DNA from 4 places in the Brevibacillus sp. NRS-1366 genome. Region 4 is predicted to be linked to each of the others. Evidence: riboswitches for the same ligand, from Rfam matches in the RefSeq annotation. Region 4 holds a riboswitch; each other region holds the start of a gene.

The links. A riboswitch is a leader RNA that binds a small molecule or an ion and turns the genes downstream of it on or off. The one in region 4 is predicted to bind S-adenosylmethionine.
Region 1: linked by a shared signal. The riboswitch ahead of ACIFQN_RS14190 (homocysteine synthase) and the one ahead of ACIFQN_RS14755 (2,3-diketo-5-methylthiopentyl-1-phosphate enolase) in region 4 are both predicted to bind S-adenosylmethionine.
Region 2: linked by a shared signal. The riboswitch ahead of ACIFQN_RS19885 (homoserine dehydrogenase) and the one ahead of ACIFQN_RS14755 (2,3-diketo-5-methylthiopentyl-1-phosphate enolase) in region 4 are both predicted to bind S-adenosylmethionine.
Region 3: linked by a shared signal. The riboswitch ahead of ACIFQN_RS29585 (pyridoxal phosphate-dependent aminotransferase) and the one ahead of ACIFQN_RS14755 (2,3-diketo-5-methylthiopentyl-1-phosphate enolase) in region 4 are both predicted to bind S-adenosylmethionine.

Annotation. Positions count from the first base shown of each region.
Region 1 is NZ_JBITPN010000020.1:111,683-114,331, forward strand. It holds gene ACIFQN_RS14185 (3D domain-containing protein) at 1-455, shown strand, start outside; gene ACIFQN_RS14190 (homocysteine synthase) at 580-1,884, opposite strand; SAM riboswitch class I at 1,978-2,085, opposite strand; gene ACIFQN_RS14195 (hypothetical protein) at 2,201-2,443, shown strand.
Region 2 is NZ_JBITPN010000022.1:640,481-643,659, forward strand. It holds gene ACIFQN_RS19885 (homoserine dehydrogenase) at 1-1,117, opposite strand, end outside; SAM riboswitch class I at 1,200-1,309, opposite strand; SAM riboswitch class I at 1,482-1,588, opposite strand; gene ACIFQN_RS19890 (methylated-DNA--[protein]-cysteine S-methyltransferase) at 2,058-2,567, opposite strand; gene ACIFQN_RS19895 (DNA-3-methyladenine glycosylase family protein) at 2,551-3,179, opposite strand, start outside.
Region 3 is NZ_JBITPN010000051.1:81,395-84,573, reverse strand. It holds gene dmpG (4-hydroxy-2-oxovalerate aldolase) at 1-24, shown strand, start outside; gene ACIFQN_RS29590 (MFS transporter) at 21-1,430, shown strand; SAM riboswitch class I at 1,552-1,678, shown strand; gene ACIFQN_RS29585 (pyridoxal phosphate-dependent aminotransferase) at 1,778-2,959, shown strand.
Region 4 is NZ_JBITPN010000021.1:106,891-110,069, forward strand. It holds gene ACIFQN_RS14745 (anti-sigma factor) at 1-334, opposite strand, end outside; gene ACIFQN_RS14750 (sigma-70 family RNA polymerase sigma factor) at 324-821, opposite strand; SAM riboswitch class I at 997-1,103, shown strand; gene ACIFQN_RS14755 (2,3-diketo-5-methylthiopentyl-1-phosphate enolase) at 1,257-2,471, shown strand; gene ACIFQN_RS14760 (2-hydroxy-3-keto-5-methylthiopentenyl-1-phosphate phosphatase) at 2,468-3,136, shown strand; gene ACIFQN_RS14765 (methylthioribulose 1-phosphate dehydratase) at 3,140-3,179, shown strand, end outside.

The DNA.
Region 1 (2,649 bases), on a different contig from region 4:
TTTCCAAACGGTTCAACGTGCCATTGGAATCGGTCCAGAAGGCAAATCCTGGGGTGGACCCACAGAATCTGCGACTGGGGCAGAACATCCAGGTGCCCGTAGCCAATCATGTAAAAACAACAGCTGGTCAACCTCGCTCTTATAGCAAAATGATTAAAGCTGTGGCAACCGCCTATACTGGTTCAGCGGAGGAAAACGGCGGATGGGCTGGGGTGGATTACTTCGGAAATCCACTCAAAGTAGGTACGATCGCAGTCGACCCGGCCGTGATTCCACTTGGCTCCACCGTATACATCACCGGGTACAAGCATGGCTCCCTTCCTGCAAAAGGCATGATCGCCAAAGCAACCGACATCGGCGGAGCAATTAAAAATGCTCGGGTGGACATTTATGTGCCTGGTAGTGACGCTAGCGACTTTGGAACGCAAAATGTTCAGGTTTATGTGCTGAAGTAATCGAAAGGATTACTGCATACATACGGACGAATGTATGTAAGGAAAAAAGCTCGATTTTAAAAGAACTGAGACTGCCGTAATCTACGGCAGTCCCAGTTCTTTTTTTATCGGTGCACAGGCGTTCTTATGAGATCACAGAGGACACTACAGCCTTCTTCAATGCCTGCTCCAAATCGCCAATAATATCATCAATCGCCTCTGTCCCAATCGACAGCCTGATCAACCCCGGAGTCACACCTGCCGCTGCCTGCTCTTCTTCATTCATCTGCTGGTGCGTAGTACTCGCAGGATGGATGACCAGCGACTTGGAATCGCCTACGTTTGCCAGATGGGAGAACAGCTTCACGGATTCGATCAAGGCCTTGCCTTCCTTCACGCCGCCGCGAATGCCAAAGGTAAGAATGGCGCCTGCACCTTTTGGCAAATATTTCCCCGCCAGTGCATGGTTAGCGTCTCCCTCGAGGCCAGGATAGCTGACCCATTCAACTGCTGGATGACTCGCAAGGTATTGTGCAACTGCCAGCGCGTTCTGGCTATGGCGCTCCATACGCAGGTGCAGCGTTTCGAGCCCTTGCAGGAACAAGAAGGAGTTGATCGGTGCTACTGCAGCTCCGATATCGCGTTGGAGCTGGACGCGCGCTTTAATGATATAAGCCAGAGGGCCGACTGCCTCTGTATAAACGACGCCATGATAGCTCGGGTCTGGAGTCGTCAAGCCAGGGAATTTTCCATTGTTCCAGTCGAATTTACCGGAGTCTACGATGATGCCGCCAATCGCTGTTCCGTGTCCACCGATGAATTTGGTAGTGGAGTGGACGATAATATCAGCGCCGTGTTCAAATGGACGGCACAAAATAGGGCTGGCAAAGGTGTTGTCGACGATCAGCGGAACGCCGTTTTCATGAGCAATGTCGGCAATTGCTTGCAGATCGGCGACGTTAATGCGCGGATTGCCAATTGTTTCGCAAAAGAGTGCTTTCGTCTTCTCGTTGATAGCAGCACGGAAGTTCTCTGGGTTGGACTGGTCCACAAAGTGAACTTTAATGCCGAGACGCGGGAGGGTATGGGCAAACAAATTGTACGTGCCGCCATAAAGACTGCTGGACGCTACGATTTCATCTCCTGCGTGAGCGATGTTGAGAATGGAAAAGGTAATGGCAGCTTGACCAGAGGAGGTAGCCAGCGCGCCAACGCCACCTTCAAGGAGGGCTACGCGTTTTTCAAAAACATCTTGTGTCGGATTCATGATCCGGGTATAGATGTTGCCCAATTCTTTAAGTGCAAACAAATTGGCTGCGTGTTCTGTATCGCGGAACACATAAGAGGTCGTCTGGTAAATAGGAACAGCACGCGAGCCCGTTACAGGGTCAACCTCTTGTCCTCCGTGTACTGCGAGTGTTTCCGGCTTCCATTGTTGTTGATCCGACATGATCATCTCTCCCTTTTTCTATGGTAGAATGAAGACAAATAAAAACGGAGCATTCTCCTGAGAAGAAGAAGGCTCCGGTCATACGCGGGCTTGCACTCATCTCTCAGAATCTATTGATTCTGCAGGAATTGGCACCGCGCATCGCTTGACGCTGGTTGCCGGGTTTCATAGGGCCTGTCCCTCCACCGCTCTTGATGAAAAAGTGTGTAAGTTATTGTTGTCATAATTGTATGAAAAACATTGCTTTGCTGTCAATTATAATTATTAGTTATCGGGGTGGATTTTGAGGATATTTACGTACCTGACGACAGGAGGAATGAAATTGCAGGATGAATCGACGAATCAGAAAAAGCTGGCGCTAAGAATCGCATGGATCATTCCCAATGTTTTCTGTTACGCGCTCGTCATCTACTTTGGCTTTTATGTGATAGACAATGCGAGTGAACTAAAGGAAATCAATGAATTTGGCAAGTGGGTATTCATGCTCTTTTGCCTTCTGCTGGCTTCGCTGTACGGATCTTTTCGCATTTTTACGTGGATCAGGGCAGGGAAAATATAAAAGTGGGATTACAGCGAGAGCGATCCTTTGGGCGATCTGAAGAAGCCCCCTCCTATGGCGTTCTGGGTGACGAGTAAACGACAGAACGGTGGAACAGTAAAAGTCGCTAGTTAAATAGAAAGAAACCCCATAATGTTTGGGGTTTCAAAGGCAATGGGGAGAGCAATCGACTGCTCTCCTTTTTGACGCTTTTTAACTAATTCCGA
Region 2 (3,179 bases), on a different contig from region 4:
TCACCCCAGCCGCTCGCAAAAAATGCAGGACGCGATCAGGTGTTGCGGATGGACATGATCCTTCCAAATAACACAGCGAACGCTGGCTCGCCTCTGGCTGCGCTGCCAAATGCGAAGCCGTATTTTCTCTCCAGACCGGATGAGGCGTGAATGGCTGGGTCAACAAATAAGCCAAATCCTCCACAACCGCGCTGGCTGTTGGAAGCTCTCCTGCCCCTCTACCTGTAAACAACAGATCTCCTACGATATTACCCGATAGCTGGACAGCATTGAAAGCGTCCTGGATTTGTGCCAATGGGTGACCAAGAGGCAGCATTGTAGGCTGAACGGAAAGACGAATGCCTTCATCGGTTTGATACGCTTGGGCGATCAGCTTAATCCGGTAGCCTAGCTCACTAGCAATACGGATATGTCCGGCTGAGAGATCTGAGATCCCTTTTCGCACCACATCTGCCAAAGGGAGAGATTCTCCATAGACCAGTTGTGCCAGGATATACAGTTTATACATCGCATCGAAGCCCTCTACATCAGAACGAGGGTCTGCTTCGGCATAACCCAGCTCCTGCGCCTGCTTCAGCACTTCTTGGTAGGAGAGCTGCTCGGCTTCCATCTTGGTCAAAATGAAGTTGGTCGTCCCGTTAAGAATTCCGCGTACACCGCTGATGTCATTGGTTCTAAGGAACTGACGGAGTACACTTAAAATGGGAATACCTCCCGCTACGCTTGCTTCATAGGCCAAGTGCACTTGGTGCTGGTTAGCCAGTTCAACCAACTCTGTTCCTCTTTTCGCCAGCAGTTCCTTGTTTGCCGTTACCACATGGCATCCTTTTTCAATCAACGCACGGACATAATCATAGGTAGGATCAACTCCCCCCATCACTTCCACTACAATATCTACATCGCTTTTTAATACGTCTTCAAAGTTTGTTGTCAATATGGATGGTTCTACGTGAACCGCGCGTTCTTTTTCAGAATCTCGTACCAACGCTTTTACGATTTCGATTCGTTTGCCCAAACGGAGTGACAGCTTCTCCTGCTGGGAGCGAATCGTTTTAATTACCCCTCCGCCTACTGTTCCCAATCCCAACAATCCCACTCTTACTACGCCTACGCTCATCCTGACCACCCCATACTCAAATTGAAAAACAAAAAAGCCATCTTCGCTAAGAAGAAGGCTTTGGGCATCGCTGCTCCCCTTCTCCTTATCTCCCAGGACGCTTTTGTCCTGCAGGAATTGGCACCTTGTCACATACTGCGTGACGGTTGCCGGGCTTCATCGGGCCAGTCCCTCCACCTCTCTGGATAAAGAAAAATATGAATTTTTGTACTTCGGAGAATTAGAAAACCTGGCTGCGCCATGCCTTTTGGCAGAGCCGCGGTTGCACTTATACTGGATAAGAATTTTATAAATTCTTATCTGTATTAAAAAAACCTTCTTCACTTAAGAAGAAGGTTCGCATTCACTTATACGAGACACCCGCTTCTTATCTGCCGAGATGCACGATCTCGCAGGAATTGGCACCTTGTCACATGTCGTGACGGTTGCCGGGCTTCATAGGGCCAGACCCTCCACCTCTCTGGATAAGAATAATGTATTCTGTTGAGCTTTATTCTAAGAAATTCCATACCATCCGTCAACAAAATTCTTTCTTTTCAATAAAGACATTTTGTTGAACGCAAGCAAACGCATGGTGATAAGAGAAAAGTGTCCGGTTTGCGGGGCGTGCGCGCAGATTTGGCCGGGAGTGCTCAGCATCTTTTCAAAAGAATGTTCTACTCGGAAAACAGGCATTCTACTTCCTCCTTGCTGCAGCATGCACAATACAGCTGATGCCCGTCACTCTCCTTTAGAAGGATCCTTTCTTCCACATACCCGCACCCTTGACAAATGAACAGCTCAAACATGGCTTGACCTCCCGATCCGTTCCGGCTTGTCTTGTCAGTATTTCCTTTTCAATTATTTCTAGCCCAACACAAAACAGGCACTTCTCACGATCGAATCGAACGTTAGAAATGCCTGTTTTTCACTTATGCAGCTGCGTTTCACTTTTCTGCGATTATTCTGCCCGACCATGGATGGTTTTGGGAGAAACGAACTGTTTTTCGTGTTCAAGCAGCCACTCTTTTCTCCATAACCCACCCGCGTAGCCGGTTAAACTGCCGTTCGCTCCCACAATTCGATGACAGGGAACTACGATACTCAAGCGGTTTTTCCCATTCGCATTCCCGACTGCCCGTACTGCCTTTTCATTGCCGATCGTTTTGGCGAGGAAGGAATACGAGGCTGTCTGTCCAAATGGTATCGTTGTTAGCGTATGCCAGACGGTCTTTTGAAAGCTCGTCCCAGCCATCGAAACGGGAAACGAGAATTCGCGCCGAGTTCCTTTAAAATAGTCATCGAGCTGCTGGTAACAATCCCAAAACACCTGCGGACAATTCGCCCTTTCTTCGGGAGCTTGCGGTAATGTATGCTCTGCAAACATGATGGAGCTGATCGCGTCATCAGTCCCGATGATTTCTAAGACTCCAATCGGAGAAGGGTACTCCAGCTTATGTAAAATCGTCATAAAGCGACCTCCATAAATAAAACGTAGCGTATGCTTCCCAGCCTTCCCATTTCACAGCCATTTGCCTGATTTGTGCCTGTGAGGGCTTCTCTTTTAATCCGAGCTGGATTTTTAGTGCGTTGTGTAATCCAACATCGGCAATGGGAAAAGCGGACTTTTGCTGCAAGCATTTCATCATGACGTAATCTGCCGTCCACGCCCCTACACCTCGAATGGCTGTCAGGGCTTGATGCATCTGCTGCGACTCCCGCATATCGAGCAGCTTTTCCTTCTTCAGCTCTCCTGTTGCCATGGCTTTGGCTACTCCAATGACATATTCTGCCTTTCGGGTCGTGAATTGGAGTTCTCGCAAATCGTCTACCTGCAAGGATGCCACGGTTTGAAAAGTTGGGTATAGCCAGTAGCGCTTGTCTGCAAAAGTCAGCTTCTCCCCAAACTGCTCCGTGAATCGCTTTTTCATGGTGTAAGCAAAGCTGAGAGTGATTTGTTGACCGATAATCGCCCAGGTCAAGGCCTCGAATAAATCAGGGATGCCAACAATCCGCAAACCTCTGTATCGCATCGCAAGTGGACGCAATACATCATCCTGCTCGGCTGTTTTATAAAAGCCTC
Region 3 (3,179 bases), on a different contig from region 4:
GCAGAAATGGCGAATAAGCGATGACATCTGCAAGCGGCATGACGGCTTTTGCGAATGGGTCAGACCGGCAGCAATTGATGAAACGGATTACGTGGGTCGTTGCGCTCGGTGTTCTGCTCAACCCGCTGAATTCATCCATGATCGCCGTCGCGCTGCTGGAAATCGGGTCCGATTTCGGAATTGGCATAACAACTGTAACCTGGCTGATTTCGAGCTTCTACTTGGCGGCGACGGTAGGCCAGCCGCTGATGGGCAAGATTGCGGACCTATTCGGACCTCGCCGCGTGTTCTGTATCGGAATGACTCTGGTTATCGCCAGCAGCCTCCTCTCCATTTGGGCGCCGTCATTCGGTTGGCTGCTGGTCTTAAGGGTCTTGCAAGCATTTGGAACCACAAGTGCTTTTCCGGCAGGTCTGTCGATCATTCGCTCCATTTCCGGGACGGTAGACGGCGATGACGGCAAAAGCTCGGCTTCGGCGCTTGGGTTACTGTCCATCACGGCAAACGTAATGGCTGCATTCGGACCTACGCTGGGCGGCCTGCTCGTTACGAATGCGGGATGGCAGTCTATCTTCTGGATTAACATACCGATTGCGCTAGTCGTGCTCATTCTGGCTTTCAGATGGATTCCCGCGGACAGGAAGAATCCATCCTCAGCAGAACGTGGAAGCGTATTTCACTTGCTGGATTTGCCTGGAATTATCTTGTTCAGCGCCATGTTCACAAGCTTGATTTTTTTCCTTTTCTCGCTGGGCAAAGGAACGCAGTGGTGGTTGCTGATCGTCGTTCTGATCGCTGCGGCTTTCCTGATTCTGCGGGAGCTGCGCACAGACAAGCCGTTTCTGGACATAAGAATGCTAACCTCGAATATTCGGCTTGCTTCCGTATTTGTTCAGTATGCCGGCATGAACTTCGTCTTCTATTCGCTCTTCTTCGGTTTGCCCATGTGGCTAGGTCAAGTTAGAGGATATGAAGCGCAGACGGCCGGATTATTAATGCTTCCTTTCGCGGGGATCGGCGTATTGACGACGCCTCTCGCTGTCCGAATGATTCGCAGTTCAAGTTACCGACAGCCCATCATTATCGGCGGTATTGTGCTCGTGATCGGTACGCTCCTCCTGCTTGCGATTGGACCAAATACGCCTGTTGCGATCATTCTGCTCGTTGTAGCAGTCATTGGGATTCCCAATGGAATGTACAACATGGGGCTTTTCACGGCACTGTACAGCCATACGAAAGCGGAGGAAACGGGCGTCGCTTCTGGCTTGTTTCAGACGTTCCGTTCAATAGGCACCATTTTTTCCATCAGTTTGCTCGGGCTTATTTTCGACGGCACGGTGACGACTTCAGGTTTGCATTTTATTGCCGTCGTGACGGCAGGTATAAGCGCCGGGCTCCTGATCGTTGGTTGTTCCAGGAAACTTACTTAATAAATTCCGATCATTTGAAGGATGCAACCCATTTTTTGCCAAATGATATCCGCGCAACTTGACACGCAAACCCCTCTCAAGTAAGATAAAATTGCTAAAAAACATTATATTCCGTGTGCTTTACTTATGTAGAGAGGTGGAGGGACTGGCCCTATGAAACCCGGCAGCGGATCTGATCCATACAGTTATGCCTGGTGGATACAGATGCTGTGCCAATTCCAGCAGGATACATTCCTGGCAGATAAGGACGTGACGAAGCTGATCTACCCCTTTTTCTGTAAAGAAAGAGGGGTTTTTGCAGTACATTGATAAAAAAGCAGGACCCGACAGAAAGGAAATGAAGAAAGATGCGCATTCACCCCTCCGACATGATTGATCGGTTACCGACCCAGTTTTTCGCTACACTGGTGGCAAAAGTAAACAAAGTGATCGCGGCAGGTCATGATGTGATCAATCTGGGCCAAGGCAACCCTGATTTGCCCACACCACAGCATATTATCGAAGAATTACAAGCCCAAGCGGCGCAGCCTCTTCATCACAAATACCCGCCTTTTTCAGGACGACTGGAACTAAAGCAGGCAGTGGCACACTGGTACAAACAAGAATTCGATGTAGATCTCGATCCCGAAGAAGAAGTGGCTATTCTGTTTGGCAGCAAAACCGGTCTCGTGGAAATTTGCCAGGTGCTGATGAACAAAGGGGACGTAGCCTTGGTTCCAGATCCAGGCTATCCTGATTACTGGTCAGGCGTAGCGGTTGTAGACGGTCGGATGGTGATGATGCCACTCAAGTCGGAAAATCAGTTTCTCCCGGATTACAGCCAAATCTCCCAGGCGGATTTGGAGCGGGCCAAGCTGATGTTCTTGAACTACCCGAACAACCCGACTGCGGTCAATGCACCGTTTGAATTTTATGAAGAGACGGTTCGTTTTGCCCGTAAAAATGAGATCGTGGTTTGCCATGACTTCGCTTATGGCGCGATTAGCTACGACGGACAAAAACCTGTCAGCTTTATGCAAGTGCCAGGTGCAAAGGAAGTAGGCGTGGAATTTTACACCCTGTCTAAAACGTATAACATGGCCGGCTGGCGTGTAGGTGCAATGGTTGGCAATCGTGAGTTGGTTCGTCTGATTAATCTGATTCAAGACCACTATTTCGTCAGTCTGTTCGGGGCGGTCCAGATGGCTGCGGCTCGTGCGATGACAGGCTCTCAGCAGTGCGTCCGTGACCTGGTTGCTGTATACGAAGGTCGCCGCAATGCCTTGTACTCGAATTTACACCGCATTGGCTGGCAAGCACAGCCATCGCAAGGTTCGTTTTTCGCATGGCTTCCTATTCCAAGTGGTTTTTCTTCGGTCGAGTTTTCAGATTTGTTACTGGAAAAAGCGCATGTAGTTGTAGCGCCCGGTAATGGCTTTGGTCCGACAGGAGAAGGCTACGTCCGGGCAGCACTCTTATCCGATGAGCAGCGATTGGCAGAGGCCGTGAAGCGAATCGAGGAATTGGGCTTGTTCAACAAAGGAAAATAGGTGTTTCCAATGGATCAGACCACATATGCTGGTAAACAGCAGCTGTGGTCTTTTTGGTACAGATAGGAATTTATAGCCCTCCTAAGAGTGTCTGGAAAGGGGCTGTAGTGGGAGAAGCCTATTTCCATTCAGCGCTCCGGTCTCCACCCGCCGAACACAAGCTATCGCTTGCGTCCGGCGGGGCCTGGTCTCTGTCCTACAAGGAAGTGTAGACTGTCCG
Region 4 (3,179 bases):
CATGCATGAGTGAACCGAACCAGCCGTTCACCACAAAAAGCAAAACACCGGCGATGAACGTAAGCCCCATCGTGAATGCAGAATTGGACAGACGCATCTTCCATTTTCCCCGGCGAATGATGGCTCGCTGCTTTTCTTCCGTGAGTGCCGCAAGCTCTTGTTTGCCAGAGTCCTGTCCTTGCTCTTCCCCCAAAAGAAGCCGCTCCAGCCTTTGGGCATAATCTTCATCTCTGATTACTTCTTCCCCCAGTCGCTTTTCTTCCCCGTCTGTCATCTCTCCACGAAGGTATCTGAGCAGCTTTTGCTCCCGAATGTCATCGTCCTTATTCGTCATCTACTCCATCCCTCCACATCTTTCGCATCTTTTGTCGCCCTCGAAACAAGGAGCGCTTCACGTCAGCCAAGTCTATTTCCAATATTTCCGCGATTTCTGCATAGGAAAATGGCATCGCAGCGAGCAGGATCACCTGTTTCTGCTTTTCCGGAAGCTGCAAAAGGAGCTCATTCGCCCATTCCCACATTTCCTTGTTCACGACTGTTTCGGCAGGGTCATCCACCAGATGATCTTCTCTTTCCGCCAGATGCTCTACCAACTGCAAAGGTCGCCTCATCTGTTTGCGATGCCAATCCACAAAAGCGTGATAGGCAACCTTGAATAGCCATGGTCTGACTTTTTCCCCGCGGTAATCATCGAGAGACAAAAAGGCGCGGAAAAACGTCTCCTGCGTCAGGTCTTCTGCCTGCCTCGCATCCCGTGTCAGCCGGAAAAGATAGCGGTAGATATCGTTTACGTGCAGTTTGTACACGTCCTCCAAGCTCACTTTCCCAACACTTCCACACCCTTTCATCCATTACCACGCGAATGGCGAAAAAAAGTTTCAGCTCTCGTCAAATTTCCTTGCGCAGGCGAGCACACCCGACGGAAAAACAATTTGACTCCCGTCTCAGAACGTCATATCATGAGGGTATCGCACATGAATCGTGTGAACCACATAACTCTTATCGCGAGCTGGCTGAGGGACTGGCCCTATGATGCCCGGCAACCGGCGCTATTCTACTATTTGTCTAGATAGCGAAACGGTGCTAATTCCAACGGATAAGAGTCGAGACAGGAGAATCACTTCTGCGCGTCTCGACTACTGACCCGAGAGATGAGAGGAGACGAAGACTCTTTTATAGTCGACAACCGCCTCCCTGCTCAACGGGGAGGCTATTTTGCATTTTCGCACACATTGAAAAGGAGGATTAGCCCTGGCATGAGTGAGCAACGTATCCTCGTAACCTATCTAACACAAGCCAAGGATCTGAATAAGAAAGCAGCAGCGATTGCCGTAGGAATGACTGTCGGTTCCTGGACTGACTTGCCTGCCGCAAAACAAGCAGAGCTGCAGCCATACCTGGGTGAAGCTGTGAGTGCCACCCCGCTGGAAACACTGGAGAACGGGGAAACACGCGGTCTGATTACCGTCAGCTACCCCACTCGCAATTTTACAGCTGACATTCCGTCTCTCTTGACGGGCATCTTCGGCAAACTATCCATGGACGGCAAGATAAAGCTAGTTGACGTAGTCTTTCCTGATTCGTTTCTCGCCGCTTTTCCCGGACCCAAATACGGGATCGATGGGCTGCGAAATCGCCTCGGCGCACAGAATCGTCCGCTGCTGATGAGCATCTTCAAGTCATGCCTCGGTCTTCCCTTCGATGATCTGAAAACCCAATTCCGGGCACAGGCATTGGGCGGTGTTGATCTGGTCAAAGATGACGAAATTTTCTTTGCAGATGACCGCGCTCCCTTTTTGGATCGGATCAAAGCATTCAAAGAAATCGCTCTGGAAACAGAAGCCGAAACGGGCAAACCGGTTCTTTACGCAGCCAATCTGACCGGCCCGGTGAATGAACTGAATGAAAAAGCAAAGCGTGCAGTAGACGCTGGCGCTGATTGTTTGCTGTTCAACGTACTGGCCTTTGGCTTCGATGCTCTGCACCGACTGGCACAAGATCCGGATGTCCACGTGCCTATCATGGCCCACCCGGCATTAGCTGGCGCCTATTATCCTTCGCCTGATTACGGGATCGCAACCCCGCTTCTGCTCGGTACACTGATGCGGATTGCCGGGGCAGACCTGGTCCTGTTCCCATCTCCATACGGCAACGTCGCCTTAGACAAATCGGAAGCCCTGCAGCTCGCCAAAAATCTTACGGCGCCCCTGGGTGGAATAAGACGTTCTTTCCCGGTTCCATCTGCTGGTATCCATCCCGGACTGGTTCCACAGTTGTTTGACGACTTCGGACTCGATCAAATCGTCAATGCAGGCGGTGGCATCCACGGTCATCCAGGAGGAGCTACGGCGGGAGCTAAAGCATTCGTCGCTGCAATTCGAGCAGTCACAGCCGGACGCACCCTGAAGGACGCCGCGTCCGAATCACCGGAGCTTGCCATCGCTCTGGAAAAATGGGGTGGCGGACAGTGAGCAAAAAACTAGTCTTGTTCTGTGATTTTGACGGAACCATTACCGAAAAAGACAACATCGTTGCAATCGTCCGCAAGTTTGCTCCGCCAGAATGGGAAGCGTTGACTGAGCAGATCCTTTCCCAAAAAATAAGCGTGCAGGAGGGCGTTGGAAAACTGTTTCAACTGCTCCCCTCCTCGCTCCGCCAAGAGATTGTAGACTATATCGTGAACGAAGCCACGATTCGTCCTGGCTTCCCCGAATTCGTCAGCTTTTGCCGCAAGGAAGGCATCGAGCTTTTGATCACGAGCGGAGGGATCGACTTTTTCGTGGAGCCCATCCTCTCCCCGTTTGATCTATCCGGTGTGCCGATCTACTGCAATGGCAGTGATTTCTCAGGTGAACGAATCACCATTACATGGCCGCACTCTTGCGACGATCACTGCACGAACGGATGTGGAATGTGCAAGACAACTATCATCCGCCGCTACGATCCTGCTAGCCATTATCGCGTTGTCATTGGCGATTCCATCACCGATTTGGCTGGAGCAAAGATTGCTGATTTCGTCATCGCCCGCTCCTTCCTCGCCCAAAAATCGGAGGAGCTGCAATTGCCTCATCAAACATTCGCCACGTTCCACGACGTGATTGCCATTTTGCAAGTATTGAAACAGGAGGTCGTCTGATCCATGACAGCAACACTAGAGCAACGTATGGACGCATTTCGCC